Regions from separate parts of the Streptomyces sp. NBC_01077 genome, predicted to be linked through region 2. Evidence: riboswitches for the same ligand, from Rfam matches in the RefSeq annotation. Region 2 holds a riboswitch; each other region holds the start of a gene.

Evidence for each region. A riboswitch is a leader RNA that binds a small molecule or an ion and turns the genes downstream of it on or off. The one in region 2 is predicted to bind cobalamin.
Region 1: another riboswitch for cobalamin. It lies ahead of cobN (cobaltochelatase subunit CobN); the one in region 2 lies ahead of OG462_RS06625 (energy-coupling factor ABC transporter permease).
Region 3: another riboswitch for cobalamin. It lies ahead of OG462_RS07385 (CoA-acylating methylmalonate-semialdehyde dehydrogenase); the one in region 2 lies ahead of OG462_RS06625 (energy-coupling factor ABC transporter permease).
Region 4: another riboswitch for cobalamin. It lies ahead of OG462_RS28870 (ribonucleoside-diphosphate reductase subunit alpha); the one in region 2 lies ahead of OG462_RS06625 (energy-coupling factor ABC transporter permease).

The regions. Positions count from the first base shown of each region.
Region 1 is NZ_CP108669.1:4,809,510-4,816,613, forward strand. It holds gene abc-f (ribosomal protection-like ABC-F family protein) at 1-1,080, shown strand, start outside; gene cobN (cobaltochelatase subunit CobN) at 1,077-4,691, opposite strand; cobalamin riboswitch at 4,727-4,885, opposite strand; gene OG462_RS21605 (cobalamin biosynthesis protein CobG) at 4,958-6,244, shown strand; gene OG462_RS21610 (precorrin-8X methylmutase) at 6,259-6,894, shown strand; gene OG462_RS21615 (precorrin-2 C(20)-methyltransferase) at 6,891-7,104, shown strand, end outside.
Region 2 is NZ_CP108669.1:1,463,440-1,470,543, reverse strand. It holds gene OG462_RS06645 (FAD-dependent oxidoreductase) at 1-95, opposite strand, end outside; gene OG462_RS06640 (energy-coupling factor ABC transporter ATP-binding protein) at 268-1,113, opposite strand; gene cbiQ (cobalt ECF transporter T component CbiQ) at 1,167-1,916, opposite strand; partial or broken gene OG462_RS06630 (energy-coupling factor ABC transporter substrate-binding protein) at 2,139-2,387, opposite strand; gene OG462_RS06625 (energy-coupling factor ABC transporter permease) at 2,384-3,082, opposite strand; cobalamin riboswitch at 3,111-3,345, opposite strand; gene OG462_RS06620 (hypothetical protein) at 3,397-3,675, opposite strand; gene OG462_RS06615 (PTS-dependent dihydroxyacetone kinase phosphotransferase subunit DhaM) at 3,873-4,364, opposite strand; gene dhaL (dihydroxyacetone kinase subunit DhaL) at 4,361-4,996, opposite strand; gene dhaK (dihydroxyacetone kinase subunit DhaK) at 5,023-6,015, opposite strand; gene OG462_RS06600 (hydrolase) at 6,805-7,104, shown strand, end outside.
Region 3 is NZ_CP108669.1:1,656,717-1,663,820, reverse strand. It holds gene aceA (isocitrate lyase) at 1-206, opposite strand, end outside; gene OG462_RS07390 (short-chain fatty acyl-CoA regulator family protein) at 573-1,988, shown strand; cobalamin riboswitch at 2,076-2,255, shown strand; gene OG462_RS07385 (CoA-acylating methylmalonate-semialdehyde dehydrogenase) at 2,485-3,984, shown strand; gene OG462_RS07380 (acyl-CoA dehydrogenase family protein) at 3,981-5,132, shown strand; gene OG462_RS07375 (enoyl-CoA hydratase/isomerase family protein) at 5,129-6,205, shown strand; gene mmsB (3-hydroxyisobutyrate dehydrogenase) at 6,202-7,104, shown strand, end outside.
Region 4 is NZ_CP108669.1:6,332,544-6,339,647, reverse strand. It holds gene OG462_RS28900 (MMPL family transporter) at 1-774, shown strand, start outside; gene OG462_RS28895 (LuxR C-terminal-related transcriptional regulator) at 865-1,848, shown strand; gene OG462_RS28890 (DUF3311 domain-containing protein) at 1,989-2,243, shown strand; gene mctP (monocarboxylate uptake permease MctP) at 2,240-3,871, shown strand; gene OG462_RS28880 (hypothetical protein) at 3,955-4,560, shown strand; gene OG462_RS28875 (GNAT family N-acetyltransferase) at 4,604-5,104, shown strand; cobalamin riboswitch at 5,143-5,292, shown strand; gene OG462_RS28870 (ribonucleoside-diphosphate reductase subunit alpha) at 5,425-7,104, shown strand, end outside.

The DNA.
Region 1 (7,104 bases), 3.3 Mb from region 2:
CTCGCGGCCGAACCCGAACTGCTGCTGCTCGACGAGCCGACCAACGACCTCGACGACGAGGCCGTGGCCTGGCTGGAGGAGCGGCTGCGGGCCCACCGGGGCACGGTCGTCGCCGTCTCCCACGACCGGGTCTTCCTCGACCGGGTCGCCACCTCCGTCCTGGAGGTCGACGAGGACCGCCACACCGTCCGCCGCTACGGCAACGGCTACGCCGGCTATCTCGCCGGACGCGCCGCCGAACGGGCCCGTCGGCAGCGGGAGTACGAGGAGTGGAAGGCCGAACTCGCCCGGTACAGGGCCCTCGCGGACACCCACATCGACCGTTTCTCGGCCATCCCGCGCAAGGCCCCGGCCTCGTTCAGCGGGGCGGGCGCCTTCCGGGCCCGGTCACGGGCGCACGGTGCGATGAGCCGTATCCGGGCCGCCCGCGAGCGCCTCGCCCGGCTGACGGCCGACGCGGTGCCCGCGCCGCCGGAACCGCTCCGGTTCCGCGCGGACCTCGCCGGCATCGCGGCCGGGGGCGCGCCCGTCGACCTCACGGACGTACGCGTGGACGGCCGGCTGTGCCTCGACGCCCTCCACCTCGACGCGGGCGAACGGCTCCTGGTCACCGGCCCCAACGGCGCGGGGAAGAGCACGCTCCTGAAGGTGCTCGCGGGCGAACTCGCCCCGGACACGGGCACGGTGAAGGTGCCCGCCCGGGTGGGCATGCTCCGTCAGGAGACGGCCCCACCCACCGACCCCCGTACGGTGGGCGAGGCCTTCGGAGCGGACCGTACGGACGAACTGCTCGCCCTCGGTCTCTTCTCCGCCGGGGACCTGACAACCCCGGTCCGGTATCTGTCGACAGGACAGCGCCGGAAACTGGAACTGGCGCGCCTCGTCACCGAACCGGCCGATCTGCTCCTCCTCGACGAGCCGACCAACCATCTGGCCCCGGCGCTCGTGGAGGAGATCGAGGCCGCGCTCGCGTACTACCCGGGCACGCTGGTCGTGGTCACCCACGACCGGCGCCTCAGGGAGGGCTTCCGGGGCCGCCGCCTGGAACTGGCACCGGCCCCCTCCCTCATGACGATCTAGTCGTTCGGGTCGGCGTCTCCTTCGAGGTCTCCCTCGGTCTCCAGGAACACCTGGCGCAGCGCGGCAAGGGTCTCCGGGTCCGGCTTCTCCCACATGCCGCGCGACTCGGCTTCGAGGAGCCGCTCCGCGATGCCGTGCAGGGCCCACGGGTTGGCCTCCTTCAGGAAGGCCTGGTTCTCCGGGTCGAGCACGTACTCCTGGGTGAGCTTGTCGTACATCCAGTCGGCGACGACGCCCGTCGTGGCGTCGTACCCGAAGAGGTAGTCGACGGTCGCCGCCAGCTCGAACGCGCCCTTGTAGCCGTGGCGGCGCATCGCCTCGATCCAGCGCGGGTTGACCACCCGCGCGCGGAAGACCCGGGAGGTCTCCTCGACGAGCGTCCGGGTGCGGACGGTCTCGGGGCGGGTGGAGTCGCCGATGTACGCCTCGGGGGCCGTGCCCTTGAGCGCGCGGACGGTCGCCACCATGCCGCCGTGGTACTGGAAGTAGTCGTCGGAGTCGGCGATGTCGTGCTCGCGGGTGTCGGTGTTCTTCGCGGCGACCGCGATCCGCTTGTACGCCGTCTCCATCTCGGCGCGCGCCGGGCGGCCTTCGAGCCCGCGCCCGTACGCGTACCCGCCCCACACCGTGTACACCTCGGCGAGGTCCGCGTCCGTGCGCCAGTCGCGCGAGTCGATCAGCTGGAGGATGCCCGCGCCGTACGTACCGGGGCGGGAGCCGAAGATACGGGTCGTGGCGCGCCGCTCGTCGCCGTGCTCGGCGAGGTCGGCCTGCGCGTGCGCCCGGACGTAGTTCTCCTCGGCCGACTCGCCCTCCAGACCGGCGACCAGCCGTACGGCGTCGTCGAGGAGCCCGATGACGTGCGGGAACGCGTCCCGGAAGAAGCCCGAGATGCGCAGGGTGACGTCGACGCGCGGGCGGCCGAGCTCGGCGAGCGGGATCGGCTCCAGGCCGTTCACGCGGCGCGAGGCCTCGTCCCACAGCGGACGGACGCCGAGCAGGGCGAGCGCCTCGGCCACGTCGTCGCCGGCGGTGCGCATCGCGCTGGTGCCCCACAGGGAGAGGCCCACGGACGTCGGCCACTCGCCGTTGTCGGTGCGGTAGCGCTCCAGGAGGGAGTCGGCGAGCGCCTGCCCGGTCTCCCAGGCGAGCCGGGACGGCACGGCCTTCGGGTCGACCGAGTAGAAGTTCCGGCCGGTCGGCAGGACGTTGACCAGGCCGCGCAGCGGCGAGCCGGACGGGCCGGCCGGGACGAAGCCGCCGTTCAGGGCGTGCACGGCGTGCGTCAGCTCGTCGGTGGTGGCGGCCAGGCGCGGCACGACCTGCTCGCAGGCGAACCGCAGCACGGCGTGCACGTCGGAGCCGTAGGCGGCGGCCACGGTCGGGACGGAGTCCACGGACCAGTCCGCCGCCTCCATCGCCTCGACGAGCTCGCGGGCCTTCGCCTCCGCCTCGTCGGCGGTCGTGCGGGTCGCGGCCGACTCGTCGAGACCGAGGGCCTCGCGCAGACCGGGCAGCGCCTGCGTGCCGCCCCAGATCTGGCGGGCGCGCAGGATGGAGAGGACCAGGTTGACCCGGGCCTCGCCCTCCGGGGCGCCGCCGAGGACGTGCAGACCGTCGCGGATCTGGGCGTCCTTGACCTCGCACAGCCAGCCGTCGACGTGCAGCAGGAAGTCGTCGAAGCCGTCGTCCTCGGGGCGCTGCTCCAGGCCCAGGTCGTGGTCGAGCTTGGCGGCCTGGATGAGGGTCCAGATCTGGGCGCGGATCGCGGGCAGCTTCGCCGGGTCCATGGACGAGATCTGCGCGTACTCGTCGAGCAGCTGCTCAAGACGCGCGATGTCGCCGTACGAGTCGGCGCGGGCCATCGGCGGCACCAGGTGGTCGACGAGGGTCGCGTGCACGCGCCGCTTGGCCTGCGTGCCCTCGCCCGGGTCGTTGACGAGGAACGGGTAGACCAGGGGGATGTCGCCGAGGGCCGCGTCGGGGCCGCAGGCGGCGGACAGGCCGGCGTTCTTGCCGGGCAGCCACTCCAGGTTGCCGTGCTTGCCCAGGTGGACCATGGCGTCGGCGCCGAAGCCGCCGTCCTCGGCGCGGGCGGCGATCCAGCGGTAGGCGGCCAGGTAGTGGTGGGACGGCGGGAGATCGGGGTCGTGGTAGATCGCGATCGGGTTCTCGCCGAAGCCGCGCGGCGGCTGGATGAGGATCAGCAGGTTCCCGCGGCGGAGCGCGGCGAGGACGATGTCGCCCTCGGGATTGCGGGACCGGTCGAGGAACATCTCGCCGGGCGCCGGGCCCCAGTGCTCCTCCACGTGGGTCCGCAGCTCCTCGGGGAGCGTCGCGTACCAGCGCTTGTAGTCGGCGGCCGGGATGCGGACGGGGTTCTTCGCCAGCTGTTCCTCGGTGAGCCAGTCCTGGTCGTGGCCGCCGGCCTCGATGAGGGCGTAGATCAGCTCGTCGCCGTCGCCGGAGACCAGGCCCGGGAGCTCCTCGGCGGGACCGAAGTCGTACCCCTCGGCGATCAGACGGCGCAGGAGGGAGACGGCGGAGGCGGGGGTGTCCAGACCGACGGCGTTGCCGATGCGGGAGTGCTTCGTCGGGTACGCGGAGAGGACGAGTGCCAGCCTCTTCTCGGCGTTCGGGATGTGCCGGAGCCGGGCGTGCCGTACGGCGATCCCGGCGACGCGGGCCGCGCGCTCGGCATCGGCGACGTACGCGGGCAGGCCGTCCTCGTCGATCTCCTTGAAGGAGAACGGGACGGTGATGAGCCGGCCGTCGAACTCGGGGACGGCGACCTGGCTGGCGGCGTCCAGCGGGGAGAGGCCCTCGTCGTTCTCCTCCCAGGCGGCGCGCGAACCCGTCAGGCAGAGCGCCTGCAGGATCGGCACGTCGAGCGAGGCGAGCGCGCCCGCGTCCCAGGCCTCCTCGTCGCCGCCGGCCTGCGCTTCGGCGGGCTTGGTACCGCCCGCCGCGAGGACGGTGGTGACGATCGCGTCGGCGGTACGGAGGCGGTCGAGCAGCTCCGGCTCGGGGGCGCGCAGGGACGCCACGTACAGCGGGAGCGCCTGCGCTCCGGCGTCCTCGATCGCCTCGCACAGCGAGTCGACGAAGCCGGTGTTCCCGCTCATGTGGTGGGCGCGGTAGTAGAGCACCGCGATCGTCGGACCGTCGGTCGTCCGGGGCGTGCGCTCCAGCGGGCCCCAGGTGGGGGCGGCCGCCGGGGACTCGAAGCCGTGACCGGTGAGCAGGACGGTGTCGGAGAGGAAGCGGGCCAGCTGCTCCAGGTTCGCGGGGCCGCCGTGCGCGAGATAGGCGTGCGCCTCGGTGGCGACGCCGACGGGGACGGTGGACGCCTCCATCAGCTGTGCGTCGGGGGCCTGTTCGCCGCTGAGGACGACCACCGGCTTGCCGGCCGCGCGGACCGCGTCGAGGCCCTCCTCCCAGGAACGGAGGCCGCCGAGGAGGCGTACGACGACGAGCTCGGCGTCGGCCAGGAGACCGGTCAGCTCGGCGAGGGGGAGACGGGCGGGGTTGGCGAAGCGGTACTCCACCGGGCCGCCGGCCGCGCGGGCGCTGAGCAGGTCGGTGTCGGAGTGCGACAGCAGCAGAAGCATGGCGAGCGCAGGCCTTCCTCGGGGTTGTCCGCGCCCCGGGTGGTCGTATGGACGGCGGGAGTTCCTGACTCACCTGCCCGGGATCGTGCTGACGCACGGACCGGACCGGCTCACAGTGGCGGGACCGCGCCGGATTCTCACCGGGCTTCCTCCCCGGGGTCCTGGGACCCCATGCCGTCTGCATAGTAGATCGTGCGGTCGACGGGCCGGGGCGGACGGCCGAGTCGGCCGGATCACACCCGGTGGCCGCCCGGTGGCCCGTCGGTATGCTCGCCGCCATGCCGCCCACCCCGCCCCCGGTGCCCGAGCCGGGCGAACCTCGCATACGGGACCGTGGCGACGCGTGCCCCGGGGCGCTGCGCCTGCACTCCGCCGACGACGGCCGCCTCGCCCGACTCCGCCTGCCCGCAGGACGCTTGACGTCACGTCAGGTCGAGACCCTTGCGGATGCGGCGGAGACCCTCGGCGACGGACGGATCAGCATCACCTCGCGCGGCAACGCGGAGCTGCGCGGCCTCACGGACGACTGCGGGGCGGAGCTGGCGGCGCTCCTCGACGAGGCGGGCCTGCTGCCCTCCCCCACCCACGAACGCGTCCGCAACATCGTGGCCTCCCCGGCCGCGGGCCTCGACGGACTCGGCACCGCCGACGTGCAGTTGTGGGCCCGCGAGCTGGACGCGCTCCTGTGCGCCGCGCCCTGGGCGGCGGCGCTCTCCGGCCGGTTCCTCTTCGTCCTCGACGACGGGCGCGGTGACGTGGCCGGGCTCGGCGGGGATGTGACCTTGGTCGCAGTGGGTCGCGGCGAGGCGCAGCTGCACGTCGGCGGGCGAGCCGTCCGCCTCTCGGGCTCCGACGCGCCCGGCGCGGCCCTGGCGGTGGCGGGCGGGTTCCTGGCCGCGGCGCGGAAGGCCGGAACCGGGGCCTGGCGGGTCCGGGAACTCCCTGAGGGGTACGAGGTGGACGTGGCGGAGTCGGGGGTGACGGCGGAGCCCGTAGCCGCGCCGGAGCTTCCCCAAGGCCCTCCCCTCCCCCCCGGCACCCTCGGCGCCGCCGCCCTCTCCCTCCTCGCCCCGCTCGGCCGGCTCACCGCCGCCCAGCTCCGGGCGCTGCTTCCCGCCGACGAGGTACGGCTCACGCCCTGGCGCGGAGTCGTCGTGGTGGGGGCCGGCGCCGAGCGGCTGCCCGCCCTCGACGCAGCCGGGCTCATCACCCGCGCCGACTCCCCCTGGGCAGGCGTCACCGCCTGCACCGGGCGGCCCGGCTGCGCCAAGTCCCTCGCCGACGTCCGCGCGGACGCGGTCCCGGGCCCACGCCCCGACCACACCGGCCTCCCCGTGCACCCCGACCGCCCAGGCCTCTCCAGCCGCCCCGACCACACCGACCGCCCCGGCCTCCCCGTGCACTTCTCCGGGTGCGAGCGCCGCTGCGGACACCCGCACGGCGACTGGACCGACGTCCTCGCCACCGCCGGCGGCGACTACCTGGTGGACGGCGTCCCCACCCCCCGTACCGCCCTGCCCGAAGCCGTGACCGCGGCCCGTACGACGAGATGAGCGAGAGCAACAGGATGTTCGACTACGAGAAGGACGGGGCGGAGATCTACCGCCGGTCCTTTGCCACGATCCGCGCCGAGGCGGATCTGGCGGGGCTGCCCGCCGACGTCGCCCAGGTGGCGGTCCGGATGATCCACGCCTGCGGCATGACCGACCTCGTACGCGACATCGCCTGGTCGCCGCAGGTCGTCGCGAACGCCCGCGCCGCGCTCCGGACCGGTGCGCCGATCCTCTGCGACGCCCAGATGGTCGCCAGCGGTGTCACCCGGCGTCGGCTGCCCGCCGACAACGAGGTGATCTGCACGCTCTCGGACCCGTCCGTGCCGGGCCTCGCCGCCGACCTCGGCACGACGCGCTCCGCCGCCGCCCTCGAACTGTGGCGCGACCGCCTCGAAGGCTCCGTCGTCGCCATCGGCAACGCGCCGACCGCCCTCTTCCACCTCCTCCAGATGGTCGCGGAGGGAGCCGGAAAGCCCGCCGCCGTCCTCGGCATACCGGTCGGCTTCATCGGCGCCGCCGAGTCCAAGGACGCCCTGGCCGCGCAGGACCTGGGCCTCGACTACCTCGTCGTACGGGGCCGGCGCGGCGGCAGTGCGATGACGGCCGCCGCGATCAACGCGATCGCTCACGAAGCGGAGATCCAGGCATGAGCGGAACCGGCACCACCACCGGCAAGCTGTACGGCGTCGGGCTCGGCCCCGGCGACCCGAACCTGATGACCGTCGCCGCCGTGAAGGCCATCGCCGCCGCCGACGTCATCGCGTACCACTCGGCCCGCCACGGCCGTTCCATCGCCCGCTCGATCGCCGCCGAGCACCTCCGTGCGGACCACATCGAGGAACGGCTGATGTACCCGCTCA
Region 2 (7,104 bases):
TCGAGGCCGACGTGCATCGACCCCATGATCACCCGGTTGGGCAGGGTGGTGAACCCGAGGTCGAGCGGGCTCAGCAGGTGCGGGTACGGGGTCATGCGGGCGCCTCCTCGCGCAGGAACGTCGGTCTCAGTTCTAGGGGACCCCCACCCTTTGTGCAACTAGTTGCAGAAGATTCGGGACGTGATGTCTACTACTCAGTAGCAAAGGACGGGGCAAGGGCGGGCGCGGACCGGGGCGCCGCGCGATCGGACGCCCCGGAAGCCCGGCTCACCGCGCTCGGCGGGCCCCGCCCGTCATCCCCGTACCGCTCCAGGCCTCCAGATCCTCCGGGGTGCGCGGCTCCGGAGCGCCCGCGGCGAGCAGGCCGTGAGTGCGAAGCAGCCGTGCCACCGCCGTGCCCCAGGGGTGCCGCAGCCGGGCCTCGTCGAGCAGCGCGTCGTCCGCGAGGAGCTCCGCGACCGGGCCGGTCCGCAGGCCCGAAGGGGCGAGCACCGCCGCCTCGTCCGCCCAGCGCAACGCCAGATCCACGTCGTGCGTGGCCATCAGCACCGTCGTCCCGGCCTCCCGCAGCCGCTCAAGCGCGTCGAGCAGCCGCTCCTGCCCGTGCGGGTCGAGGCCGGCCGTCGGCTCGTCCATGATCAGGACCCGCGGCCGCATGGCCACGGCGCCCGCGATCGCCGCCCGCTTGCGCTGCCCGTACGACAGCAGATGCGTCGGCCGGTCCGCGAGCGCCACGATGTCCAGCGCCTCCAGGGCCTCCCGCACCCGTCGCCGTACCTCGTCCTCAGGCAGCCCCAGGTTCATCGGACCGAACGACACGTCCTGGCCGACCGACGCGGCGAACAACTGGTCGTCCGGATCCTGCACCACCAGTTGCACGGTCGTCCGCAGCCGGGTCAGCCCCTTCCGGTCGTACGCCACCTCCGTACCGTCCAGGCGCAGCGACCCGCTTCCGCACCGGAGCCCGCCGCTGAGCAGCCGCAGCAACGTCGTCTTGCCGCTGCCGTTGCGGCCCAGCAGGGCGACCGCCTGCCCCTCCGCGACGGCGAAGTCCACGCCGGACAGGACCGGGGGCCCGTCCTCGTACGCGAAGCCCGCCTTCACCAGTTCCACGACAGGGGTCGGAGGCGATGGAGGACGCGGAGGGGCCGGAGGGGCCGGAGACGTCACGGAAGGAACCTTTCCAGTACGAGGGTGAGGGCGACGAGCCCCGCAAGGAGCGCGCCCGTCGCGGCGAGGAACGGGCGGGAGACCGCGCACGCGGGCACCAGGACCCGCAGCGTCCCGTCGTACCCCCGCCCCGCGAGCCCCGACTGCAGGCGCTGCGCCCGGTCGAAGGCCCGTACGAACGTGGTCGCGCCGAGGCCCGCGAGCGAACGCCAGGTCGCGGCCCGCGTGGTGTGCCCGAGGCGGGCCGCCTGGGCCTGCCGGATCTTGGACAGCGAGTCGAGGAGCAGGAAGATGATCCGGTACATCACCAGCGCCACGTCCACCACCGGCGCCGGCACCCCCGCCCGTACGAGCCGGGGCAGGACGTCGGACACCGGCGTCGTGAACGCGAAGAGCAGCACCCCGAGCGACGCCGAAGCGGTCCGCAGCAGCAACTCGCCCGCCTGCACCGGGCCGCCCGGCGCGAGAGCGACGAGCCCCCGCGTACCGCCCACCTCGAAGAGCAGCGGAATCGCTCCCGTGACACAGAATCCGAGCGGGACGCGGAACGCCCGCCACAGCGCCCGGCCCGGCACACCGGCCGGACCGAGCAGCACCGTGAGCGTGGCCACCGCCACGAGTACCGCACCCGGCCACGGCGGCAGACTCACCGCGCACAGCGTCAGACCGAAGCCGAGAAACGACTTCTCGGCCGGATGTCGGCGGCGCCAGCGACTGCTGTGCGCCGCCGCGTCGATCGGCAGCATCGGCGGCCACGCGCCCGCCCCGCCGGCGGACCCGCCGCCGGAGCCGGAGCCGCCTTCGTTCGCCGCGGTCCCGGCCTCAGCCGTCATGGCCTCGGCCGCCTCGGCCTCCGTCCTGGCCTCGGCCGCCTCGGCCGGTTCCGTCCTGGCCCCAGCCGTCCCGGCCGCCTCCGCCCGGGCGGCCCCCTGTCGGCGGCCACGCCGCAGACCGAAGTAGTACGCCAGGACACCGGCGCCGAGGGCCGCCTGAAGAGCGAACAGCGCCGACTCGATCTCCCCGGACGGCGGCTCGTACAGCGGGCTGAACCACGGTTCGTAGTCCGGCTGGAGCTCCGTGATCGCGGTCTCCGCCTCCGCGTCGGCCCCGGTGAACGGTTCCTCCTTGTGGTCCCCGAGCCCCAGCGCGAGCGGCAGGACCGCGAGCACGGCGACGACGAGCAGCAGCAGGGTGTTGATCTTCGCGTTGCGGCTCATCGCGCGGTCGCCTCCTCGCGCCGCTCGGCCTTGCGCCCGGCGAGGACGCCGAGCCGGATCAGCTCGCCCTTGCTCGACTGCGTGAGCAGTCGCATCACGAGCACGGTGAGCAGGCCCTCGCTCACCGCGAGCGGGATCTGGGTCACGGCGAAGATCCCGCCGAACTTGGCGAGCGCGCCGGGGATGCCGCTGCCTGGGTCGGGGAAGGCGAGCGCCAGCTGCACGCTGGTCACGCAGTATGTGGACAGGTCGGCGACGAACGCACCGAAGAAGACGGCGACCATCAGCGGCGCACCGAACCGGCGGAGCAGCAGATAGGTACCGAACCCCGCCCAGGGCCCGACGATCGCCATCGAGAAGACGTTCGCGCCGAGCGTGGTCAGCCCGCCGTGCGCGAGCAGCAGGGCCTGGAAGAGCAGGGTGATCGTTCCCAGGACCGCCATGATCGGCGGCCGGAACAGGATCGCACCCAGACCCGTACCGGTCGGGTGCGAGCAACTACCGGTCACTGAGGGCAACTTGAGCGCCGACAGGACGAAGGTGAAGGCGCCGGCGGCGCCGAGCAACAGGGTGGACTCGGGGTTCGACCGCACCTCGCGGGTCAGCGCGCGGACCCCGTGGACGACGAACGGCGCGGACGCTACGCCCCAGGCGGCGGCGTGCACAGGGGGCAGATACCCCTCGGCTATATGCATGGTCGGGAGACCCTCTCCAGCACCTCGTGGATGGACAACGCACCCTGGCCGGTCTCCTGGCTGACGGTCATACGCCGGACTCCGCCTTCCCACACCACGACGGTTTCCCATCGCGGTCCAGTGGCTTCCCCGTGGGTGTCTCCCGCGGGGGTGGAGCCGGACCTCCCGATCACAGTGGCGAGGGCCGCACCGGTACTTCACCGGTTTCCCGTACACCAAGGCCCTGCGACATTAGTGCGTTGACCAGGTACATCACAATGTGGGTGCTTGTAGGGTCCCGTGGCGGCGCCGTGGATCTCCCCGATCTCCCCGGCCTAGCTGTTCCTGCCGCTCCGCACGAGGGCCGCGATGGCACCCGGCGCCACGACGACCGCTGCCGCGAGCGCCGCGAGCAGCATGGGGTCCGGGCCGTCGTAGTCGGACGCCACGTCCGCATTGGCGCCGAACAGAGCCGCGCCGACCACCAGGAGGACCGAGACGCCGAGTACGCCCCTCGCCCATGCCTTGCGGGCGGACGGGGTGCGCAGGGGCACCAGCGCGACCAGGAACCACACGAGCGCGAGAATCACTACAGCGGACAGACTGCCCGACATCGCCCCTCCTCCATCACCTGGCCGGGCCAGGTGGCGCACGGATGAAAGCCGGCTCCCGGAGAGGCCCGCCGCACAACCGGATCGCGGTTGTGATCTCCCAGGGTAGGTCGCACCCATGCCGCCACAGCGGCTGAGTTTCGGCCAAACAGCGCCTGAGACTCAGCCGCTTGACGTCGGAGAACCGTCGTTCGTCGCCTTCACCCCTTGCGATAGGCGTACGCCTCCGAGGCCGCCGCCGCCACGGCGTCGAGGTCCCCGCCCGCGCTCGCCGTGACCAGCGCGGCGACCGTGCCCTCGACGAACGGGGCATCCAACAGGCGGGAGCCCTCGGGCAGTTCGTCGCCCTCGGCGAGGAGCGCCTTCACCGTGAGTACCGCGCTCCCCAGATCGACCAGGATCGCCACGCCCGCACCGCGGTCGACGCCCTTCGCCGCCTCGGAGATCAGCTCGGAACTCGTCCCCAGACCACCGTCGGGAGTCCCACCGGCCGGGAGGACCGGGGCGAGCTCGCCGCCGCCGGCGAGCCCCCGGGCCAGCTCGGCCACGGCCGACGCGACGGCGGCGCTGTGCGAGACGAGCACGATGCCGACGAGACCGGAACCGGCGCCGAAGCCCGAGCTGGAGCCGGGGCTGGTCCCGGTCCCGGTCCCGGACCCGGTCCCCGCCCCCGTCCCGGTCCCGGCGCTCATGAAGCCCCCTCGGTGCTCGACGCCTCCGTACGGGCGGTCTCGTCGAGCGTGGCGAACAGCAGCGCCGAGGACGTGGCCCCCGGATCCTGGTGCCCCACCGACCGCTCGCCCAGATAGCTGGCCCTGCCCTTGCGTGCCCGCAGCGGTACGGTCGCGAGGGCGCCCTCCTCGGCGGCCGCGCGGGCCGCGCCGAACGAGCCCCGCAGGCCCTCCACGGCCGGCACGAGCGCGTCGAGCATGGTCTTGTCGCCCACCTGCGCGCCGCCCAGCTGGGACACGGCGGCCACACCGGAAGCGAGGGCCTCGGCCAACTGCTCCCGGGTCACGCGCTCGTCGTCGCCCAGCGTCTTGCCGGTACGGCGCAGCAGCGTGCCGTACAGCGGTCCCGACGCACCGCCGACCGTGGAGATCAGCCGCCGTCCGGCGGTGGTGAGCACGGCGCCCGGCGTCGCCGGCGGCTCCTTGGCCAGGGTCTCGGTCACGGCGGCGAACCCGCGCTTGAGATTGGCGCCGTGGTCGGCGTCGCCGATGGCCGAGTCCAGCTCGGTGAGCCGGTCCGCCTCCCGGTCGACGGCCTCCGCCACCGCGGCGAGCCAGCGCACCAGGAAGTCCGCGCCGAAGGTCTCCGTCATGTCGGTTCCCTCTCCCATCGCTCGTCTCACCGGCCCCAGCGCAGCGCGGGCGTCTCCACGGGCGCGTCCCAGAGACGAAGAAGCTCCTCGTCCACCTCGCACAGCGTCACCGAGCAGCCGGCCATGTCCAGCGAGGTCACGTAGTTCCCGACGAGGGTCCGGGCCACCGGCACGCTCCGCTCGCCGAGCACGCGCTGCACCTCCGCGTTGAACCCGTACAACTCCAGGAGCGGGGTCGCGCCCATCCCGTTGACCAGGGCGATGACCGGGCCGGACGGGCGGAGGTCCTCGATGACGGCGTCGACGGCGAAGTCCGCGATCTCCCGTGAGGTCATCATGGGCCGCCGCTCACGGCCCGGCTCGCCGTGGATGCCGATGCCCAACTCCAGCTCGCCGTCGGGGAGATCGAAGGTGGGGCTGCCCTTGGCGGGGGTGGTGCACGCGCTGAGGGCGACCCCGAAGGACCGGCAGCGCTCGTTGACCCGGCGGGCGATCGCCTCCACCCGCTCAAGGGGCGCGCCCTCCTCGGCGGCGGCTCCCGCGATCTTCTCGACGAAGAGCGTGCCGCCGGTCCCGCGCCGGCCGGCGGTGTAGAGACTGTCCGTGACGGCGACGTCGTCGTCGACCAGCACCTTGGCGACCTGGATGCCCTCGTCCTCGGCGAGCTCCGCCGCCATCTCGAAGTTCAGCACGTCACCGGTGTAGTTCTTGACGACGAACAACACCCCGGCGCCACTGTCGACGGCCGTCGCGGCCCGCACCATCTGGTCGGGCACCGGAGACGTGAACACCTCCCCCGGACACGCGGCCGCCAGCATCCCGGGCCCGACGAACCCCCCGTGCAACGGCTCGTGCCCGGACCCGCCGCCGGACACCAGCGCGACCTTCCCGGCCACGGGCGCGTCCCGCCACATCACGACCCGCTGCTCCACGTCGACGGCGAGCTCGGGATGAGCGGCGGCCATCCCGCGCAACGCGTCGGCGACGACTGTCTCGGGGGCGTTGATGAGCATCCTCACGGGTATCTCCTTGAGATTTTGGCGGAGGGGCGTACCTGCCGGGTCTTCGCAGGTCGGATTGCGTCCCCGGAATAGATGATCTTGGTGGTCGGTGGCGGCTGAGGGTGCCTTCTGTCGGTGCTGACGCTGACCTGATGCTGACTTCTATGACGATGCGTCAAGTGGTGTGGTCGTCTGGTAGGCGGTGGATGGGGCTCTCATCCTCGGCAGTATCGACGTTGCCGACGCGAAGGTCACGTGGGCATGGCCGATTCCGAGCGAGTGCCTTCTCGCTGGACCGGGCGGTGCCAGGAGGCCTCAGCCGTCGAGGCCGGGTGCCCTCAGGGTGCCTCTGGGGGATCCGCAGGCGTCGGCTCGTCAGCCCGAATGCGGGTTGCTCCTGGTGGGCGGTGTCGCGAACTGTGGGTGTGTCTGTCGTAGACCGCGGCTTGATCTGGGTTGGTCAGGAGGAGATCTCTTGAAGCCCTCGCCCTCACCGCGCTGACCTGCGCGGATTGCGGAGGAGGCGTACTTCCTGGCAGCGTTCCCGCTGGTGAGATGGCCCTTCGTGGGGTTGGGGTGTGGCTACGCGCCGTTTCGGAGGGGTCTCGGGGCGAGTGTGCCGGAGTCGCGGCCTCGCGCGTTCGCGCCCGTGACACTGCGCGGATCTCGCCCTTGACCGGTTGTGCGCTGTCGTGCCAACCCCTGGGCGCAGGAGGTCAATGCGGTCGGTCGGGTCGCTCGTAGCTTGAAGAAGTGCCGAGCCGCGGAGGTGGTGGGCACGTTCCGACTGCTTCGAGAGGACCCCTCATGTTCGACATCAACAAGGTGCAGGCCGCCCCGAGCAAGGATCTGCTCACGCCCGACAACTCGGTCATGCTCTTCGTGGACCACCAGCCGCAGATGTTCTTCGGCACCGGCAGCGGCGACCGCGCCGCGATCATCAACAGCACCGTGGGTCTGGCCAAGGCGGCTCAGGCATTCGATGTGCCGGCCGTCCTGACCACGGTCGCCGCCGAGTCGTTCTCCGGGCCCCTGCTGCCGCAGCTCGCCGAGGTGTTCCCCAAGAACGAGGTCATCGACCGTACGACCATGAACGCCTGGGAGGAC
Region 3 (7,104 bases), 190 kb from region 2:
TCCTGCTCGTGCAGCTGTCGCCAGAGCCGCTCGGCCCCGCGCCGGGCCAGGGTGTGCTCCTCGCGGACACTGCCGGAGAGCCGTACGACGTCCTCGGCACCGTACGTGCGCTCGATGCCGGCCCAGCGGGGTTCCGCGGCCCAGCGCTCGGCCAGCCGTGCGGCCGCCGTGGATACCGCCGCTGCCGTCGTGTTCGTGTCTGCCATGACCGTCACCGTCTCCATGAGTCGTTCGAGCGGGCCGTGCACGTCAAAGGTGCAAAGGCTTGGCACTGTGTGCCGTTGTTGAGGGGTGCGGCCCGCCGTCCCTCGTGGAGCGAACTGGGCAATCGTGCCGAACCGCCGGCCGATACCCGCCGGGATCACCGACATCAGGGCATGAATCGCGCCCGGTGGTACCGCCGCGCCGCCTGGATCGGCGGGCCGCAGGACGACTCTCCCAATGACACTGGGTGCCATCAAGCAGGGATGATTGCCAACTTCTGCGAATCTTCCCGCGAGGTTTTGCCAAGTCTGCCAAGGCCGGCCCGCGCGGATTCCCGCGTAGGCTGAGGCGACGGACGAGGGGGCCCGGTGAGCAAGACGTATGCGGGAGCGCGGCTGCGGCGGCTGCGCGAGGAGCGGCGGATGAGCCAGGCGGAGCTGGCGCGCGTCCTGGCCATCTCGCCCAGCTACCTGAACCAGATGGAGCACGACTCACGACCGCTGACCGTGCCCGTCCTGCTGCGGCTGACCGAGGCCTTCGGCGTCGACCCCGGCTTCTTCTCGGAGCGCGACACCAGCCGGCTCGTCGCGGATCTGCGCGAGGCGCTGGCCGGGGAGGTCGCCGAGGCCCGGGTCTCCGCCTCCGACCTCGCCGAGCTCGCCTCCCGGATGCCGGCCGTCGCCCAGGTCCTCCTGGACCTCGGCCGCCGTGGGCAGCGGCTCGCCGAGGGCCTGGCCGGGGTGGCGGACGGCCGGGGCGGGGACCGGGGTGGACCGCTCTCCCCGCACGAGGAGATCCGCGAGTTCTTCTACCGCCGCCAGAACTACCTCCACGAGACCGACCTCGCCGCCGAGGAACTGGCCCGCGGCATCGGAATCCGGCCCGGAGAAGTCGTCCGCGCGCTCTCCACCCGGCTGGCGGACCGGCACGGCGTACAGGTCGTCGGAGACTCGGCGGGCGGTTCCGAGCGGCTGCACCACTACGAGGAATCCGGGCGCGTGCTCCACCTCTCCGCGCGGCTGCGGCCCGGCCAGCAGGCGTTCCGGATGGCCACGCAGCTGGCGTTGCTCGAATACGGGGACGAGCTGGACCGGCTTGCCGCGGAGGACTTCCCGGCCGGGTCCACCCCGCACGGCCTGGCCCGGATCGGGATCGCCAACTACTTCGCCGCCGCGCTGATCCTCCCCTACGGGGCCTTCCACAGGGCCGCCGAGGCGTTCCGCTACGACATCGAGCGGCTCATCGACCACTTCGGACTCGGCTACGAGACGGTCTGCCACCGGCTGAGCACCCTCCAACGTCCCAGGCTGCGCGGGGTCCCTTTCTCCTTCGTGCGCGTGGACCGGGCGGGGAACATGTCCAAGCGGCAGTCCGCGACCGGATTCCACTTCTCCCGCGCGGGCGGCACCTGCCCGCTGTGGAACGTGTACGAGGCGTTCGCCGCGCCCGGCCGGATCCACGTCCAGGTCGCGGCCATGCCCGACGGGCAGCGCCACCTCTGGACGGCCCGCGCCGTCACCCGGCACCGGGGCGGCTGGGGCGAGCCGGGCAAGACCTTCGCCATCGGTCTCGGCTGCGAGATCCGCCACGCGTCCCGGCTCGTGTACTCGGACGGGATCGACCTCGACAACGCCGGGGCCGCCACCCCGATCGGCATGGGTTGCCGGCTCTGCGAGCGCCTCGACTGCCCCCAGCGCGCGGTCCCTCCGCTGGGTCGCCCGCTCGCCGTGGACGAGAACACCAGCACGTTCGTCCCGTACCAGGTCGCCGACCGCCGCGTCTGAGACCTCGACGGGGGCGGTGCCGGCCACCGCCCGGACGGCGCGGGGCGCGCCGGAGTGGGGGTGGACTTACCAGGACGTCCAACTATATGTTCGTGAGAAGCCCGCGGTGCAGGGAAGCCGGTGTGAATCCGGCGCGGTCCCGCCACTGTGACCGGGGAGTGTGCTCTTCAGAAGTACAGGCCACTGGCGGAAACCATCCGTCGGGAAGGCCGGAGAGCGCGCGCTGATCCGGGAGTCAGGATACCGGCCGTGGGGTGTTCCGTGTTGTCCACGAGGATGGAGCAGACACGCATGGCACCGGTACGTGACCACGGCCCAGGTGATCCGGCGGAGTACCCGAACGGCGAGGCCCTGTCCCCGCGTTCGTGACTCGACGAGGGCGCCCACGCCTTCCCCTGTCCCGCGGTCGGACCCGCGGTGTGAACTCCCGATCGGTGTCGCACCGTGCTCCTCACCGCGCCTTCCTCGGATCCTCACCTGACGAGAGCAGGCTTCGATGGTCCGCGAACTCACCCATTTCATCGGCGGAAAGCACACCACCGGCACGTCCGGTCTCTTCGCCGACGTGTACGACCCCAACACCGGCGCCGTCCAGGCCAGGGTCCCCCTGGCCGGGCGCGCCGACACCGAGGCGGCGATCGCCGACGCCGAGGAGGCCCAGCGGGAATGGGGCCGATGGAACCCGCAGCGGCGCGCCCGCGTCCTGCTGCGCTTCCTCCAACTCGTCGAGGGCGAACGGGACTCCCTGGCCCGGCTGCTCTCCGCCGAGCACGGCAAGACCGTCGCCGACGCCCACGGCGACCTGCAACGCGGGCTGGAGGTCGTGGAGTTCGCCGCCGGTATCCCGCACCTCCTCAAGGGCGAGTTCACGGACAGCGCCGGCACCGGCATCGACGTCCACTCGCTGCGCAGCCCGCTGGGCGTCGTCGCCGGGATCACCCCCTTCAACTTCCCCGCGATGATCCCGCTGTGGAAGGCCGCACCTGCCCTGGCCTGTGGAAACGCCTTCATCCTCAAGCCGTCGGAGCGCGACCCGTCCGTACCGCTGCGGCTCGCCGAGCTGTTCCTGGAGGCCGGACTGCCGCCCGGCGTGCTCAACGTCGTCAACGGCGGCAGGGAAGCCGTCGACACCCTCCTCGAAGACCCCCGCGTCCAGGCCCTCGGCTTCGTCGGCTCCACCCCGATCGCCGCGCACATCTATGCCACCGCCGCCGCCCACGGCAAGCGCGCCCAATGCTTCGGCGGCGCCAAGAACCACATGATCGTGATGCCCGACGCCGACCTCGACCAGGCCGTCGAGGCGCTGATCGGCGCCGGATACGGCTCCGCAGGCGAGCGCTGCATGGCGATCTCCGTCGCCGTCCCGGTGGGGGAGGAGACCGCCGACGCGCTGGTGGCGAAACTGAAGGAGCGCATCGCGACCCTCCGTATCGGCACCTCCGACGACCCCGACGCCGACTTCGGGCCGCTCGTCGGCCGGGACGCCCTGGAACGGGTGAACGGCTACGTCGGGATCGGTGTCGGCGAGGGCGCCGAACTCGTCGTGGACGGCCGGGGGTTCACCCTCACCGGGCACGAGAACGGCTTCTTCGCCGGGGCGTCGCTCTTCGACCGGGTCACCCCCTCGATGCGGATCTACCAGGAGGAGATCTTCGGCCCCGTCCTGTGCGTCGTACGGGCCGCCGACTACGAGGAGGCCCTGCGGCTGCCCAGCGAGCACCCCTACGGCAACGGTGTCGCCATCTTCACCCGCGACGGCGACACCGCCCGCGACTTCACCCGCCGCGTCAACACCGGCATGGTCGGCGTCAACGTCCCCATCCCGGTCCCCGTGGCCTACCACACCTTCGGCGGCTGGAAGCGCTCCGGATTCGGCGACCTGAACCAGCACGGCCCCGACGCCGTCCGCTTCTACACCCGCACCAAGACCGTCACCTCGCGCTGGCCCTCCGGGGTCAAGGAAGGCGCGAGCTTCACCATCCCGACGATGGGATGAGCGCCGTGACCACCCTCACCGAGGACCAGCTCGCCCTCGCCGAAGTCACCCTCGACTTCGCCCAGGAACAGCTCGCCCCGCACGCCGTGACCTGGGACCAGGACAAGCACTTCCCCGTCGACGTCATCCGCAGAGCCGCCTCGCTCGGCCTCGGCGGAGTCTACGTACGGGAGGAACACGGAGGCTCCGGACTCACCCGGGCCGACGGCGTCCTCGTCTTCGAGACCCTGGCGACCGGCTGCCCCTCGATCGCCGGCTACCTCTCCATCCACAACATGGTCGCCTGGATGATCGACCGGTACGGGGACCATGCCCAGCGCGCCCGCCGGCTGCCCGGCCTCTGCTCCGCCGAGACCCTGGGCAGCTACTGCCTCACCGAACCCGGCGCGGGCTCGGACGCCGCCGCGCTGCGCACCCGCGCCGAGCGGGACGGCGACCACTACGTCCTGACCGGCGTGAAGCAGTTCATCTCCGGCGCGGGCGTCTCCGACGTGTACCTCGTCCTGGCCCGCACCGGCGCGGACGGCCCCCGCGGGATCTCCGCCTTCATCATCGAGCGGGGTGACCCGGGAGTCTCCTTCGGCGGGAACGAGCGCAAGATGGGCTGGAACGCGCAGCCGACCCGCCAGGTCGTCCTCGACGGGGTACGGATCCCCGCCGACCGTCGCCTGGGTGCGGAGGGCGACGGCTTCCGCATCGCCATGCACGGCCTCAACGGCGGCCGCCTCGGCATCGCGGCCTGCTCCCTCGGCGGAGCCCAGAGCGCCCTCGACCGCAGCCTCACCCATCTCTCCGACCGCGAGGCCTTCGGCGGCCGACTGCTCGACGCCCAGGCCCTCCAGTTCCGGCTGGCCGACATGGCCACCGAGCTGACCGCCGCCCGCGCGCTCGTCCGACAGGCGGCCGAGGCCCTCGACCGGGGAGACCCGCGGGCGGCCCAACTCTGCGCCATGGCCAAGCGGTTCGCCACGGACACCGGGTTCTCCGTCGCCGACCGGGCACTGCAGCTGCACGGCGGATACGGCTACCTCAGCGAGTACGGCATCGAGAAGATCGTCCGCGACCTGCGGGTCCACCGGATCCTGGAAGGGACCAACGAGATCATGAACGTCATCGTCGCCCGCGGCCTGACGGAGCACCTCCGATGACCGGGGACGAGGAGGTCATCGTCCGTACCGAAGGGCGGACGGGCCGGCTGATCCTCAACCGCCCCAAGGCCCTGAACGCGCTCAGCCATCGCATGGTGCTGCGGATCGAGGAGGCCCTCACCGTCTGGCGGGACGATCCCACGATCGAGACCGTCGTGATCTCCGGTGCGGGGGAGCGCGGTCTGTGCGCCGGCGGCGACATCCGCGCCATCCACGAGGACGCCCGGGCCGGTGGCACGGAATCCGCCGACTTCTGGCGGGACGAGTACCGGCTCAACGCCCTGATCGCCCGCTATCCCAAGCCGTACGTCGCCCTCATGGACGGCATCGTGATGGGCGGCGGGGTCGGGGTCTCGGCCCACGGCACCGTACGGATCGTCACCGAGCGCTCCCGGGTCGCCATGCCCGAGACCGGCATCGGCTTCGTCCCCGATGTCGGCGGCACCTATCTCCTGGCCCTGGCGCCCGGCGAGCTGGGGACCCACCTGGCGCTGACAGGGGCGGCCGTCGGCGCCGCCGACGCCATGCTCTGCGGCCTCGCCGACCACTTCGTGCCGGCCGAGCGGCTCGACCGGTTGACGGCAGGGTTCGCGCAGGCGTCCGTACACGACGCCCTGGCCGCGCAGGTCGGCCAGGCACCGCCCGGTCGACTGGCCGCCCACCGCGAGTGGATCGACCACTGCTACGCCGCCGACACGGTCGAGCAGATCGTGGACCGGCTCCTCACCGCGGACGTGCCGGCCGCTGAGGAGGCGGCCGCCACCCTGGCCGCCAAGTCCCCGACGGCGCTCAAGGTCACCCTCACCGCGCTGCGCCGAGCCCGCGGGCTCGGCCCGTTGGAGCGGGTCCTCGAACAGGAGTACCGAGTCTCCTGCGCGGCGCTGAACTCGCCCGACCTCGTCGAGGGCATCAGGGCCCAGGTCATCGACAAGGACCGCGATCCCCGCTGGTCGCCCGCCGCGCTCGCCGACGTCACCGGAGAGGACGTGGCCCGGTACTTCGCCCCGCTCGGCGCCGACCGTGAACTGCGGCTTCCCGCCGTCACCGACTCGTTCCAGGAGGTGCCCTGGTGACCACCGTCATCGCCTTCATGGGCCTCGGCCACATGGGCGGCCCGATGGCCGCCAACCTGGCCGCCGCCGGCCACCGGGTCCTCGGCTACGACCTCGTCCCCGACGCGCTGGCGACGGCCTCGGCAGCCGGGGTGGAGGCGGCCGAGTCCGCCGTCGCGGCGGCCGCCGAAGCGGACGTGGTGATCACCATGCTGCCCGCGGGCCGCCATGTCCTCGCCCTCTACCGGGACGAGGGCCTCCTCGCGGCCGCGAAGCCCGGCACGCTGTTCATCGACTGCTCCACCATCGACGTGGCCGACGCGCGGGCCGCCCACGACGCGGCCGCAGCAGCCGGACACCGGGCTCTGGACGCCCCCGTCTCGGGCGGCGTCATGGGAGCCGAGGCCGCCACCCTCACGTTCATGGCGGGAGGCGGCGAAGCCGAATTCGCCGAGGCCGAACCGCTGTTGGCCGTCATGGGACGACGGGCCGTGCACTGCGGAGAAGCGGGCGCCGGCCAGGCCGCCAAGATCTGCAACAACATGATCCTCGCCATCTCGATGATCGCCGTCAGCGAGGCCTTCGTCCTCGGCGAGAGCCTCGGCCTGTCCCACCAGGCGCTCTACGACGTCGCCTCCACCGCCTCCGGCCAGTGCTGGGCACTGACCACCAACTGCCCGGTCCCCGGGCCCGTTCCGGCCAGCCCCGCCAACCGGGACTACCGGCCCGGGTTCGCGGCGCCGCTGATGGCCAAGGATGTGGGACTCGCCGCCGACGCACTGCGCGCCGGCGGCATCCACGGTGGACTCGGCCTGCGCGCCGCCGAGATGTACGCGGCGTTCGCCGAAGGATCCGGAGCGGCCCAGGACTTCTCCGGCATCGTCCGGGTCCTGCGCGACGGGGCCGCCGAAACACCGAAG
Region 4 (7,104 bases), 4.9 Mb from region 2:
CGGCTCACGGCGGCCGGGGTGCCGTCGGGGGTCCTGAACCCGTTGGAGGTCCTGGTCCCCGAGGGCACGGACGCCGAAGCCGTGGCCGCGCGGGCGTCCCGGGTCCCGGGGGTGCTGCTCGCGGCCGCGCCGGCGGCGGGCGAGTGGCGTCGCGAAGGTTCGGCCGTGGTCGTGGTCGTACCGGAGGAGGAACCGATGACGGCGGCGGGGGCGGCGACGGTGACCGCCCTGCGGTCGGCACTCGCCGAGGGGACGAGTCCCACCCCCGTCGGCGGTTCCGGAGTGGTCGACCGCGACCTCGTGGACGGCGTCTACACGCTCCTCCCCTACGCCGTCCCGGCAGCCGCCCTGGCCGCCTTCGGGGTTCTCACCGCCCTCACCGCGGCGGGCGCGGCCGCGCGTGCCGTGCTCCGCGCCCTCCTCGCCTCCGCCGCCTCGGCCGGCGCGCTCACCGTCCTGTGGCAGTGGGGCCCGCCCGACGCCGGAGCCGTCACGGGCTGGGTCCCTCTGGTCGTGGGTGCCTTCGCCTTCTGCGTGTCCCTCGACCGCTCGGTGGCCTCGGCGGCGGGCGGCCCGTCCTGGGCGGGACCCGTGGCGGCCGGCGTCGGCGCGCTCGCGGTGCTCGCGGCCGGGATCGGTCCACAGGTCGAACTGGCGCTGCTCGTCTCGGGGTTCGCGATGGCGGCGGTCCTCGACGCACTGGCCGGCCGGGACCGCGTACCGTCGGCGTCCCCCACGCGTCCCGTACCTCGGAGTTCATTCCAATTGGTCTAGACCTAGATGGCTTTCCCGCCTAGCATCGACGACCGCGATCACGAATACGGGGCGATCGCGCGACGGAACGTGACGAGGGGGAGATACCGGATGCTGGAGGCGCTCGGCATAAAGGAGTCGACGGAGGCCGTCTACCGCTTGCTCCTGGAGCGACCCGAGTACGACGTGACGGAGATGGCGGCCCACCTGGGCCGCCCCGAGTCCGAGGTCCGCGAGGCGCTCGCCTGCCTCGCGGACCTCAAGCTCGTCCTGATGAACGACTCCTCGGGCGAGGTCGAGCCCTTCAACCCGGACGTCGGATTCTCCTTCCTCCTCTCCCGCGCCGAGGCCGAGCTGAGCAAGCGGAAACGCCAGGTCGAGCAAGCGGGCCGGGCCGTGGCCGGGATCCTCGCCTCGTACGCGGACCACCCCGAGCCGGGCGTCCGGCACGACCTCGTGGACCGCATCACCGGCCTCGACAACGTTCGCGAACGCCTGGAGGACCTGGCCGCGAACGCCCGCACCGAGTGCCTCTCGCTGCTCCCGGGCGGGGCGCAGCTCCCCGACACGATGGACGCGAGCCAGCCGCTCGACCAACTCGCCCTGGAACGGGGCGTGAAGATCCGGTCGATCTACCAGGAGAGCTTCCGCAACGACCCGCCGACCGTCGAATACGTGCGCTGGTACTGCGATCTCGGCGGCGAGGCGCGGACCGTGCCCGTGGTGCCGATGCTCATGGTGATCGTCGACCGGGAGGCCGCGCTCGTCCCCGTCGACCCGGAGGACGGGCGCGCCGGCGCGCTCGAAGTCCGCAGTCCCGGACTGGTGCACGCGCTCGTGGTGCTCTTCGACCGCCTGTGGGACGCGGGCACCCCCTTCGGCGAGACCCCGCGCCGCGACGAGCACGACCTCTCCCCGCAGGAGCGGGAGTTGCTCATGCTGCTCGGCATCGGCTGCACGGACGACATCGCCGCCCGGCGGCTCGGGATCTCCCTGCGGACCGTACGCCGGATGAGCTCGGACCTGATGAACCGGCTCGGCGCGCGCAGCCGGTTCGAGGCGGGGGTGCGGGCCGCCAAGGAGGGGTGGCTCTGAAGGCCGCACCGGGGGACCGCTCCCACGACGGCAGCTGACGTAGTCCCATCCGTTATGCGGACGGGGGTTCCATGGAGCGGAACCGTCCCCTAGATTTCCCCAGCATTACCGAGGTGATCAGTGAGGGGACCGGAATCGCCATGTCAGAAGCGACACAAGGGAAACAACCCACCATCACGCCCCTGCGGGTGGTGATCGCACTCTGTCTGTTCGCGCCGTTCGTGGCGATGCTCTGGGTGAGTTCGTACGCGAAGGTCGAACCGCTCTTCGCGGGCATCCCGTTCTTCTACTGGTACCAGATGCTCTGGGTGCTGATCTCCACCGCACTCACCATGATCGCGTACAAGCTGTGGCAGCTGGACCAGCGTGCCCGCAAGGGAGGTGACGCACGATGAAGGACGTGACCGGCGTGAACGGCGTGGCACTCGCCGTCTTCATCTTCTTCTTCCTGGCCGTCACGGTCATGGGATTCCTCGCCTCGCGCTGGCGCAGGGCCGAGAACGAGAACAGCCTCGACGAATGGGGCCTGGGCGGCCGGTCGTTCGGCACCTGGGTGACCTGGTTCCTGCTCGGCGGCGACCTCTACACCGCGTACACCTTCGTCGCCGTCCCGGCGGCCATCTACGCGGCGGGCGCGGCCGGCTTCTTCGCCGTCCCGTACACGATCCTGGTGTACCCGCTGATCTTCACCTTCCTGCCGCGCCTCTGGTCGGTCTCGCACAAGCACGGGTACGTCACCACCTCGGACTTCGTGCGCGGCCGCTGGGACTCCAAGGGCCTCTCCCTCGCGGTGGCGGTCACCGGCATCCTCGCCACCATGCCGTACATCGCGCTCCAGCTCGTCGGCATCCAGGCCGTCCTGGACGTGATGGGCGTCGGCGGCGGCGAGAACACCCACTGGTTCATCAAGGACCTGCCGCTGCTCATCGCCTTCGGTGTCCTCGCGGCGTACACGTACTCCTCGGGTCTGCGCGCCCCCGCGCTCATCGCCTTCGTCAAGGACACCCTGATCTACATCGTCATCGCGGTGGCGATCATCTACATCCCGATCAAGCTGGGCGGCTTCGACGAGATCTTCGCCAAGGCGGGCGAGGCGTACGCGCAGACCAACCCGGCGACCGGCAAGCCGCGCGGTTCGCTCGTGCCCGGCGAGATGGGTCAGTGGGGCTACGCCACGCTGGCGCTCGGCTCGGCGCTCGCGCTCTTCATGTACCCGCACTCCATCACGGCGACCCTGTCGTCCCGGAGCCGCGAGGTCATCCGCCGCAACACCACGATCCTGCCGCTGTACTCGCTGATGCTGGGCCTGCTCGCGCTGCTCGGCTTCATGGCGATCGCCGCCGGCATCCAGGTGAAGAACGGCCAGCTCGCCATCCCGCAGCTCTTCGAGACCATGTTCCCGGACTGGTTCGCGGGCGTCGCGTTCGCCGCGATCGGCATCGGCGCGCTCGTCCCCGCCGCGATCATGTCGATCGCCGCGGCCAACCTCTTCACCCGCAACATCTACAAGGACTTCATCAAGCCGAACGCCACCCCGGCCCAGGAGACCAAGGTCTCCAAGCTGGTCTCGCTCCTGGTGAAGGTCGGCGCGCTCGCCTTCGTCCTCACCATGGACAAGACGGTCGCGATCAACTTCCAGCTGCTCGGCGGCATCTGGATCCTGCAGACCTTCCCGGCCCTCGTCGGCGGTCTCTTCACCCGCTGGTTCCACCGCTGGGCGCTGCTCGCCGGCTGGGCCGTCGGCATGATCTACGGCACGGTCGCCGCGTACGGGGTCGCCAGCCCGACCCAGAAGCACTTCGGCGGCTCCTCCGCGGAGATCCCGGGCATCGGCGAGATCGGCTACATCGGTCTCACCGCCTTCCTCCTCAACCTCGTCGTCACGGTCGTCCTGACCTTCGTCCTCAAGGCCGTCAAGGCCCCGGAGGGCGTCGACCAGACCTCTCCGGAGGACTACACGGCCGACGCGGGTGACCGCGGGGTCGACCCGAAGCTCCCGAAGGTCGGCGCCGAGACCCACTGATCCACCGCCGGACCCGACGAAGGCCGCCCTGCTTCCCCCGGAGGCATGGCGGCCTTCGCCGTCCCTGCGCGAGGATGCGGGACATGCGGATCGGACCACGCCCCACCCTGCTCGCCCTCCTCCCCCTGGCCCTCGCCGTCACCGGCTGCGGCACCGAGACGGCGGGCGGGCGACCCACGCCCGGCCCGGCCGAGCTGGACGCCCGCGCCCGCTGGGCGCAGACCGACAAGGACCATGTGTACGTCACCGGGGCCGAGGGCTTCGAGGTGTCCCGGATGGCGTCGGGGGTCATCGGCGACGACGGCTTCCAGGTCACCTACGTGACGAAGGACGGCGTCCGCCTCACCGTCTCCGCCGAGCGCCGCCCCTTCTCGGACGAGGAGTGCGCCGCGACGATCACCGCCGAGCAGGACAGCTGCGTCCGGGACGGCGACCGGTGGTACCTGCGGTCCGCCGAACGGCACGCGTACGTGCGCGAGGAGAACGGGCTGCGCGTCGAGGTCGCCGCCCCGCCCACCCTGTCCCGGAACGTGCTCGAGGGCGCCGCCGAGCGCGCCCACCGGGCCGATGCCGCCGAGCTCGACGCCGTCCTGCCGGAGGAGACCGGCCCCGGGCAGCCCGTCGAGCGGGGCGACCTGCCGCCGGTGGGCGACGGCGCCCCCGACAACTCGGTGGGGGCGGGCGGCTGAATCCCGTTGGGAGCAGGTGGCCGGCCGGAGGCACACTGCCCTCATGGACTTCACCATCAGGGCGGTACGGCCCGAGGACTACGAGGCGCTCGGTGAGCTCACCGCGGGAACCTATCTGAACGACGGACTGCTGAAGTACGGGGCGGAGGACTCGTACCTGGACGTGCTCAGGGACACGGCACGGCGGGCGCGCGAGAGCGAGGTGCTCGTCGCCGAGGACGGCGACGGGCGGCTGCTCGGCGGGGTGACCTTCGCCACCGGCGCCACCCCCTGGGCGGACATCGCGGTCGAGGGCGAGGCCGAGTTCCGGATGCTCGCGGTCTCCCGGGAGGCCCGTGGCCGGGGCGTCGGAGAGGCCCTCGTACGGGCCTGTATCGAGCGGGCGCGGGCCCTCCCCGGGTGCCGTCGCATCGTGCTGTCCACGGACGTCTCGATGGTCTCCGCGCACCGGATATACGAGCGCCTGGGCTTCCTCCGCACCCCTGACCGGGACTGGGAGCCGATCCCCGACCATCGGCTGCGTACGTACGCCCTGGAGTTCTGAGCCGGAGGCGCGACACAACATGTGGGGGGTGCCGCAAGCGGCGCCCCCCACATGTATGCTCGACCTCGCTGTCGACGCAGGGGAATCCGGCGCGAATCCGGAACTGTCCCGCAACGGTGTGCTTCGTACGGATACGACATATTCGGGCGAGGTGAGTCCGAGGACCTGCCGACAGCGCACCCGGTCCGTCCGTTCCGGGTGCCAATGACGTCCGGGCCTCGCGGAGTGGGCCGGTGGAAGCGTCGCGTCCGGCGTTACGGATGCCCGTCTGCCCGCCTTCCCCCGCCGCGGCCCCGAGCCGAGCGAGGGAGAGCCCCCACGTGACCATCGCGCCCGCCGATCCGGCTTCCGCCGAGGCTTCCGCGGTCGAGAGCGACGGCCCCGGGACCGTGCTGCTGCGGACCCTGACCGACCTCACCGCCGATCTCCCCGACACCGACCCCGGCAAGGTCGCCGCCGCCGCGCTCCGCGGCCGCAGCGCCGTCGCGGACGAGGCGGAACTGCGCGAACTGGCCACCGAGGCGGCCGCCGGTCTGATCGCCGAGGACCCGGCGTACTCCCGGCTCGCCGCCCGGCTCCTGACGATCACGATCGCCGACGAGGCGGCCGGCCAGGGCGCGTTCTCCTTCTCCGCCTCCGTCGCCGTCGGTCACCACGAGGGCCTGATCGCCGACCGCACCGCCGAGTTCGTCGCGCTGCACGCCGACCGGCTCGACGCGACCATCGACGCGGCCGCCGACGACCGCTTCGGCTACTTCGGTCTGCGCACCCTCTTCTCCCGCTACCTGCTGCGCCACCCGATCACCCGCAAGGTCATCGAGACCCCGCAGCACTTCATGCTCCGGGTGGCCTGCGGCCTGGCGGAGGACGAGAGCGTCCACGCGCTCGACGAGGTCACGGCGCTCTACCGCCTGATGAGCCGGCTGGACTACCTGCCGTCCTCCCCCACGCTCTTCAACTCCGGTACCCGTCACCCGCAGATGTCCTCCTGCTACCTCCTGGACTCCCCGCAGGACGAGCTGGACTCCATCTACGACCGCTACCACCAGGTGGCGCGTCTCTCGAAGCACGCGGGCGGCATCGGCCTCTCCTACTCCCGCATCCGGGCCCGCGGTTCGCTGATCCGGGGCACCAACGGGCACTCCAACGGCATCGTGCCGTTCCTGAAGACCCTCGACGCCTCCGTCGCCGCCGTGAACCAGGGCGGCCGCCGCAAGGGCGCCGCCGCCGTCTACCTGGAGACCTGGCACGCGGACATCGAGGAGTTCCTGGAGCTCCGCGACAACACCGGCGAGGACCAGCGCCGTACGCACAACCTGAACCTGGCGCACTGGATCCCGGACGAGTTCATGCGCCGGGTCAACGCCGACGCCGACTGGTCGCTGTTCTCCCCGGCGGACGTGCCCGAACTGGTCGACCTGTGGGGCGAGGAGTTCGACGCCGCCTACCACAAGGCCGAGGCGGCGGGCCTGGCCCGCAAGACGATGCCGGCCCGCGACCTGTACGGCCGGATGATGCGGACCCTGGCCCAGACCGGCAACGGCTGGATGACCTTCAAGGACGCCTCGAACCGGACGGCCAACCAGACCGCCGAGCCCGGCCACACCGTCCACTCCTCCAACCTCTGCACGGAGATCCTGGAGGTCACGGACGACGGCGAGACCGCGGTCTGCAACCTGGGCTCGGTCAACCTCGGCGCGTTCGTGGTCGGTTCGGACATCGACTGGGAGCGGCTCGACGCGACCGTCCGCACGGCCGTCACGTTCCTCGACCGGGTCGTCGACATCAACTTCTACCCGACCGAGCAGGCCGGGCGATCCAACGCCCGCTGGCGGCCGGTGGGCCTGGGCGCGATGGGCCTCCAGGACGTCTTCTTCCAGCTGAAGCTGCCGTTCGACTCCCCCGAGGCGCGCGCGCTGTCCACCCGGATCGCCGAGCGCATCATGCTCGCCGCGTACGAGGCCTCCGCCGACCTCGCCGAGCGCAACGGCCCGGTCCCC